2 linked regions of the Heyndrickxia acidicola genome follow. The main gene of each other region encodes a partner of the protein of the gene in region 2 in a complex. Links are inferred from orthologs where the notes say so. Each region holds a gene or a part of one and is shown on either strand. Other genes may lie near its edges.

What was found.
Region 1: the proteins of mfd (region 2) and uvrA are in contact, whole or in part, in a crystal structure (PDB 4DFC), measured with the Escherichia coli proteins. The link is inferred for Heyndrickxia acidicola from one-to-one orthologs.

Annotation. Positions count from the first base shown.
Region 1 is NZ_KV440953.1:4,492,247-4,495,775, reverse strand. Bases 91-3,529 are described here. They hold uvrA (excinuclease ABC subunit UvrA), read right to left. Parts: upstream 3,174-3,529; coding sequence 291-3,173; downstream 91-290. Other genes in these bases: uvrB (excinuclease ABC subunit UvrB), read right to left, coding at 3,181-3,529; A5N88_RS20880 (glycosyltransferase), read left to right, coding at 91-212. Outside these bases: more of A5N88_RS20880, read left to right, coding at 1-90. UniProt on the Escherichia coli protein: The UvrABC repair system catalyzes the recognition and processing of DNA lesions. UvrA is an ATPase and a DNA-binding protein. A damage recognition complex composed of 2 UvrA and 2 UvrB subunits scans DNA for abnormalities.
Region 2 is NZ_KV440953.1:3,448,629-3,452,798, forward strand. The notes cover bases 2-4,081. They hold mfd (transcription-repair coupling factor), read left to right. Parts: upstream 2-350; coding sequence 351-3,881; downstream 3,882-4,081. Other genes in these bases: fin (anti-sigma-F factor Fin), read left to right, coding at 2-218. Outside these bases: more of fin, read left to right, coding at 1-1; spoVT (stage V sporulation protein T), read left to right, coding at 4,138-4,170. UniProt on the Escherichia coli protein: Couples transcription and DNA repair by recognizing RNA polymerase (RNAP) stalled at DNA lesions. Mediates ATP-dependent release of RNAP and its truncated transcript from the DNA, and recruitment of nucleotide excision repair machinery to the damaged site.

The sequences.
Region 1 (3,529 bases), 1.0 Mb from region 2 along the record:
TTTTAAGAAAACCAATCATTGTAACCGACATCCCCGGTTCAAGAAGCGTTGTCGGCGATGGGTACGGGATGGTTGTTGACAACTCCATTGAAGGCCTTCGGGCAGGCATGGAGCACTTCATCCAGGAAAGAAGAATCGACGCTCAGAAGTTTGACTATAAAAAGTATAGTGAAGATGCACTTGCCATGTTCTATGAAAAGGTCTGTAAATGAAAGAGTATAAAAGATTTCTATTGGCTTTGAAAAAAGACATACAAAAAAGCTAACTCACTAAGAGTTAGCTTTTTCATATTACGATTTTGTCAGCTCTACACTTTCCAAATCAGATACCCGCTTTTTCATGCGATCTGCATCTCGAACGAGGATAGGCCTTAAATATTTTCCAGTATACGACTCTGGTGTTTCGGCTACTTTTTCAGGTGTCCCTGTTGCCACAATCGTTCCGCCTTTTTCTCCGCCTTCAGGGCCAAGATCAATAAGATAATCCGCTGTTTTGATTACATCGAGATTATGCTCGATGACAAGCACGGTATCCCCATTTTCCACAAGCCTTTGGAGAACATCCAGAAGGCGGGCAATGTCATCAACATGCAGGCCGGTTGTCGGTTCATCCAGGATATACATGGAACGGCCTGTTGACCGGCGATGCAGCTCAGAAGCCAGCTTCACCCGCTGCGCCTCCCCTCCTGAAAGAGTGGTGGCAGGCTGCCCGAGTTTCACATATCCGAGGCCGACATCCGCAATTGTCTGCAGTTTCCGTTTAATTTTAGGAATATTCTCAAAAAAGGTTAAGGCATCTTCTGCGGTCATATCTAAAACATCGGCAATATTACGGCCTTTGTACATGATCTCCAGCGTTTCACGATTATATCGTTTCCCATGGCAAACCTCGCACGGAACATACACATCCGGCAAAAAGTGCATTTCAATTTTGATGATGCCGTCACCATGGCAGGCTTCACAGCGTCCGCCTTTTACATTGAAGCTAAAGCGCCCCTTTTTATATCCGCGGACCTTTGCTTCATTTGAAGAGGCAAAGACATCCCGGATATCATCAAATACCCCGGTATATGTGGCAGGGTTTGAGCGCGGCGTACGCCCGATCGGAGACTGGTCAATATCAATGACCTTCTCTAAGTAGTCAATTCCCTTGATTTCCCGGAACTCACCAGGCTTCGTCTTAGCATTATGGAGCTTTTGAGCCAGGGTCTTATGAAGGATTTCATTGATCATGGTACTTTTCCCGGATCCGGAAACACCTGTGACAGCAATGAACATCCCTAATGGGAATTTAACAGAGACGTTTTTCAAGTTGTTTTCTTTTGCCCCTTTGATTTCAATAAAGCGGCCATCCGGCTTGCGGCGCTCCTGGGGAAGCGGAATAAAACGCTGCCCTGATAAATACTGGCCTGTGAGGGAATGAGGATCTGCCATCACTTCCTCCGGTGTGCCGGCCGATACGATTTGTCCTCCATGTACGCCTGCTCCCGGCCCAATATCAATGAGATAATCAGCCGCAAGCATCGTATCTTCATCGTGCTCGACCACGATCAGGGTATTGCCGATGTCACGCATGTTCTGCATTGTCTCAATTAAGCGGTCATTGTCCCGCTGATGAAGCCCGATGGATGGTTCATCCAGAATATACAAAACACCTGTCAATCTGGAACCAATCTGAGTGGCAAGGCGAATCCGCTGGGCTTCTCCTCCTGAAAGAGTCCCTGCAGCCCTGCTCAGAGTCAGATACTCCAGTCCCACATTGACAAGGAATCCAAGGCGCTCACGAATTTCCCTTAAAATAAGGTTCGCAATCTGCTTTTCCTTCTCTGTAAGGTCTAAATGGGAGAAGAATTCATTTGCATCCTCAATGGACTGTTCTGTCACTTGGCCGATATGGTGGTTATTAATTTTCACAGCAAGGCTTTCTTCCTTCAGCCTATAGCCTTTGCAGCGCGGACATGAGTGCTGGCCCATGTACTTTTCCATTTGCTCGCGTATAAAATCGGAGCCTGTTTCTTTGTACCGCCTTGCTACATTGCTGATTACGCCTTCAAACTTGATATAATTCTCCCTTACCTGACCAAAATCATTCTCATACCGGAAGTATACTCCCTCGTCTTCAGAACCATAAAGGATTTTATCAAGCTGATGCTTCGGAAGCTCTTTAACCGGCATATCCATATCAATTCCAAAATGATTGCAAACAGCTTCTAAAAGCTGAGGATAATATTTTGAACTTACTGGCTCCCAAGGGGCAATGGCATTCTCTTTAAGAGTGAGATCCTTATTTGGAATGACGAGATCCACATCCACTTCAAGCTTCGATCCCAGTCCGTCACACTCAGGGCAAGCCCCAAACGGACTGTTGAAAGAGAACATTCTTGGTTCAAGCTTATCAATCGAGAATCCGCAAAGAGGGCATGCATGATGCTCACTAAATAAAAGCTCTTCTTCCCCAATGACATCAATCACGACCTTGCCATCTGCAAGATTCAGGGCGGTTTCAAGCGAATCCGCCAGCCTTGAAGTGACATCCGGCTTTACAACGATACGGTCAACAACCACTTCAATGGTATGCTTTTTATTTTTTTCCAATTCGATGTCTTCACTTAAATCCTGCAAGTCGCCATCGACTCTTACACGCACAAATCCCTGCTTTTTAATGTCCTCCAAAAGCTTTACATGCGAGCCCTTTCTGCCGGACACAATCGGCGCCAATACCTGAAGCTTTGTCCGTTCAGGATATTCCATAATCCGGTCAACCATCTGCTCAATGGTCTGGGATGTAATTTCAATCCCGTGGTTAGGACATATCGGCCTCCCTACCCTTGCAAATAATAGACGAAGATAGTCATATATTTCTGTAACGGTCCCAACGGTCGATCGGGGATTGCGGCTCGTCGTTTTCTGGTCAATGGAAATGGCCGGTGAGAGCCCCTCAATAGCATCCACATCCGGTTTATCCATCTGTCCCAGAAACTGGCGGGCATAAGCAGACAAGGACTCTACATAGCGTCTCTGTCCTTCTGCATAAATCGTATCAAATGCGAGGGACGATTTTCCCGAACCGGACAAACCTGTTAACACAACAAGCTTGTCACGAGGAATGGTTACATCGATATTTTTTAGATTATGTGCTCTTGCACCCTGTACAATAATTTTATCCTGTGCCATCCCTTTCTCATCCTTCCGCTTTTAATTCCAGCAATGAATCCCGAAGCTCAGCGGCCCGTTCAAAATCAAGGGCTTTGGCTGCTTCTTTCATTTCTGTTTCTAATTTAGCGATTAACAGCTCCCGCTCCTGCTTCGTCATTTTGACCACTTTCTTAGCCGGCATGTACGTCTCCTGCTCTTCAGCAGCCTGAGTAGCACGAATGACTTCCCTAATATCCTTTTGAATGGTTGTCGGCGTTACACCGTGTACTCTATTGTATTCTTCCTGGAGAGCGCGGCGGCGTGCTGTTTCTTCTATTGCTTTTTCCATGGAGTCGGTCCGTTTATCCGCATACATGATAACCTGACCGTTTGCA
Region 2 (4,170 bases):
ATCATTGCCGCCACTGCGGTACCAGTATCGGAGTACTTGACCGCTTTTCCGTGCATTCAGAACAAATTGGATTGAATATTTTATCCAGTCAGGAACGGCAGGAGATGATTTCCTATCTGCCGGATGGAAATATTTATATAAAAGCAATTTGCGAGGATTGCCAGGAAGCGCTAGAAAGAAATCCTCAGTTTCATGAGCAGGATTATTTAATTCAATAATCGCTTTGGAGATATTCCAAAGCATTTTTCTGTTGTTATACATGTGTGATTAAGAAAAAAGGTTGAAGGGGCGTAAAAGAGTAACCGTATTTTTTCGCAGCTTTCATCACTACAAAGAGAGGAGGGGCTTTAATGAAAGGATTACAAGACCTCATATTGAATCAAGATGAAACACAGTCGGTCATAACCGGCATAGAAGAAGGCTTGAGGGAACAGCTTGTTGCCGGCCTTTCGGGTTCAGCAAGATCCGTCTTCACTTCTTCCCTTTTTGAAAAGACAAAGAAACCAATTGTCATTATTACCTATAATTTGCTTCAGGCTCAGAAATTATTTGATGATCTAAGCCAGATGTCTGACATACCGGCACTTTATTTGTATCCTGCCAATGAACTCATTGCAGCAGAGATAGGGATAGCAAGCCCTGAACTCAGAGCACAGCGCATTGAAGCCTTGAATTTCCTTAGCTCAAAGCGTACAGGTATTTTAATCGTCCCTATGGCAGGCTTAAGAAAAATTCTTCCCTCCCCTGCTTCCTGGAGCGGGTATCAGCTTGTGTTTGAACTGGGGAAAGACATTCATGTCACAGAAACATTAAATACGCTTGTCACTATGGGCTATAACCGTGTCGATATGGTCGATGCACCTGGCGATTTCAGCTTAAGAGGCGGCATTATGGATATCTATCCGCTGACAGAGGGAAATCCTATCAGAATAGAGCTTTTTGATACAGAAGTAGACTCCATTCGAACATTTTCTGCAGACGATCAACGTTCTATTGAGAAACTGGATTCTGTTCTTATAGGACCTGCCACCGAATCGCCAATAAACGAAGAGCAAATGCTCACAATAGCTGACAAACTGAAAACAGGCTTATCCTCTACACTCAAAAAAGTTAAAAAAGAAAAAACCAAGGAACTTCTTTCCCAGAATATTGGCTATGATATTGAAAGGCTGAAAAATGGCCAAAAGCCTGAACAACTTTTTAAATATTTGTCCCTCGCATATGAGGAGCCTGCTAGTTTGCTAGACTATGTATCTAGCAGCGGCATCCTGCTTATAGATGAGCTTAGCCGAGTGATGGAAATTAATGACCGCTTAGAAAAAGAGGAAGCAGAGTGGTATACAGCCCTGCTCGAAGAAGGCCAAATAATTCATGACCTTGAGGTTGCTCATTCCTTATCAAAGCTACTGGCGCAATCTCATCTATCCCGCATCTATTTATCATTGTTTTTAAGGCATATTCCAAACACGAGCCCTCAAAATATTATTAATATTACCTGCAAACCTATGCAGAACTTTCATGGACAGATGAATCTTCTAAAAGCAGAAGTGGACAGGTGGAAAAAGGGCCAGTATACAATTGTATTTCTTGCTGCGAATGAAAGCCGTTTGAAAAAGCTGCACGCAGTATTGGAGGATTATGAAATTGAAGCTTCTCCAGGGAGGACGTTAGGTCCTTTATCAAAAGGAACCCAAATCTTAACGGGAAGCTTATCGACCGGTTTCGAACTGCCTATGTCCAAGCTTGCTGTTATTACAGAAGAAGAGCTCTTTAACAAGCAAGTTAAGAAAACGCCGAGGAAACAAAAGATTTCGAATGCTGAAAGAATAAAGAACTATTCAGAGCTTAAGGTTGGAGATTATGTTGTCCATGTTAACCATGGAATAGGTAAATATTTAGGCATTGAAACCCTTATTATCAATGGAGTCCATAAAGATTATCTCCATATTAAATATCAAGGGACAGATAAGCTTTATGTTCCGGTAGAACAGATCGAGCTTGTCCAAAAATACGTTGGTTCTGAAGGAAAAGAGCCGAAGCTGTATAAGCTTGGCGGAAGTGAATGGAAACGGGTTAAGAAAAAGGTTCAGTCCTCCGTACAGGATATTGCGGACGATTTAATTAAGCTTTATGCAGAACGCGAGGCGGCGAAAGGGCATGCATTTGCTCCGGATGGTGATTTACAGAGAGAGTTTGAGTTTTCCTTTCCTTATGAAGAGACGGAAGACCAGCTTCGCTCTATCGAGGAAATAAAGCGGGATATGGAAAAAGAAAGACCGATGGACCGCCTTTTATGCGGAGATGTTGGATATGGGAAAACAGAGGTGGCAATCAGGGCTGCGTTTAAAGCGATTATGGATGGAAAACAAGTGGCTCTTCTTGTCCCGACCACTATCCTTGCCCAGCAGCATTATGAAACCATTAAAGAGAGATTCCAGGATTACCCGATTAAAATTGGACAGCTAAGCCGTTTCCGCTCCAGAAAAGAACAGTTGGAAACGACAAAAGGCTTAAAGGCTGGGACGGTCGATCTTGTTGTGGGAACGCACCGGCTTTTATCCAAAGATATTCAATTTCATAATTTGGGCCTCCTGATTATAGATGAAGAACAAAGATTCGGTGTTACGCATAAAGAGAAGATTAAGCAAATGAAAACGAATGTCGATGTCTTAACTTTAACGGCTACGCCAATTCCTAGAACTCTTCATATGTCCATGCTTGGAGTCCGTGATTTATCGGTCATTGAAACGCCGCCGGAAAATCGTTTTCCAGTCCAAACCTATGTAATGGAGTATAATGGCAATCTTGTAAGAGAGGCGATTGAACGCGAGCTTTCGAGAGATGGCCAGGTTTATTTTCTATACAACAGGGTGGAGGATATTGAAAGAAAAGCAGAAGAAATATCTATGCTTGTACCAGATGCGCGTGTAGCATACGCACATGGACAAATGACAGAGTCCCAGCTTGAAAGTGTAATCCTTGGATTTTTAGAAGGTGAGTTTGATGTTCTGGTCACCACTACCATTATTGAAACGGGAGTAGATATCCCGAATGTTAATACGCTAATTGTTTATGATGCAGACCGTATGGGATTATCCCAGCTCTATCAGCTGAGGGGACGTGTAGGAAGATCTAATCGTGTAGCCTATGCCTATTTTACATACCGAAAAGACAAAGTGCTCACAGAGGTTTCTGAAAAAAGGCTTCAGGCCATCAAGGAATTTACGGAGCTGGGATCAGGTTTCAAGATTGCCATGAGAGATTTATCTATACGGGGAGCCGGAAATCTTCTCGGTGCTCAGCAGCACGGTTTTATTGATTCGGTCGGGTTTGATCTTTACTCCCAAATGCTAAAAGAGGCTATAGAAGAAAGAAAAGGCACTGATGTTGAAAAGGAAACTCCTGGTTTTGAAATAGAGCTTGAACTAGATGCGTATATTCCAGACTCCTATATTGCGGACGGCCATCAGAAAATTGAAATGTATAAGCGGTTCAGAGGAATAACATCTTTTGAGGACATTGAGGAACTAAAAGAAGAAATGGTAGACCGTTACAGCGAATATCCTAAGGAAGTCGAATATTTATTTACTGTAGCAGAAATGAAGATCTATGCAGCAAATGCCTATTTGGAATCGATGAAACAATCTAAACAGGTTATTACCATTTTAATGTCTGAGAAAGGCACAAAAAATGTTGATGGTCCAAAAGTAGTGGAAGTGTGCAATCAATTTGGCCGTTCGGTTGGTTTTGGAATGGATGGGGCAAGGCTGAAAATTACATTGAACACAAAAGGTCAGCAAGAGAGCGATTGGCTTGCGACTGCTTATAATATCATTAAAGAGCTTCAGCAGGCGATTAAACCAATGGAGCGTGTGAACTAAATCCCTCCTTTCATCAGGTGAGAAAGATAAAAATGGAAATTTTCATGTTTCCTTTACTGGAATTTGGGGAAAAGAGTTGATACAGAGATTAATAATGGAATTAACTCCAGATTATGGCGAGTAAAAGTAGAAAAATTAATCAATATGTATATAACTTCCCAGATGAAAGATACTAATCTCAACACAGGTAAAAGATTCATTTCATTATATGAATCTTTACCTAAAAAAATCATCTGATGAAAGTGAGGCAACATAAGTGAAAGCAACGGGTATTGTTCGTCGAATTGAT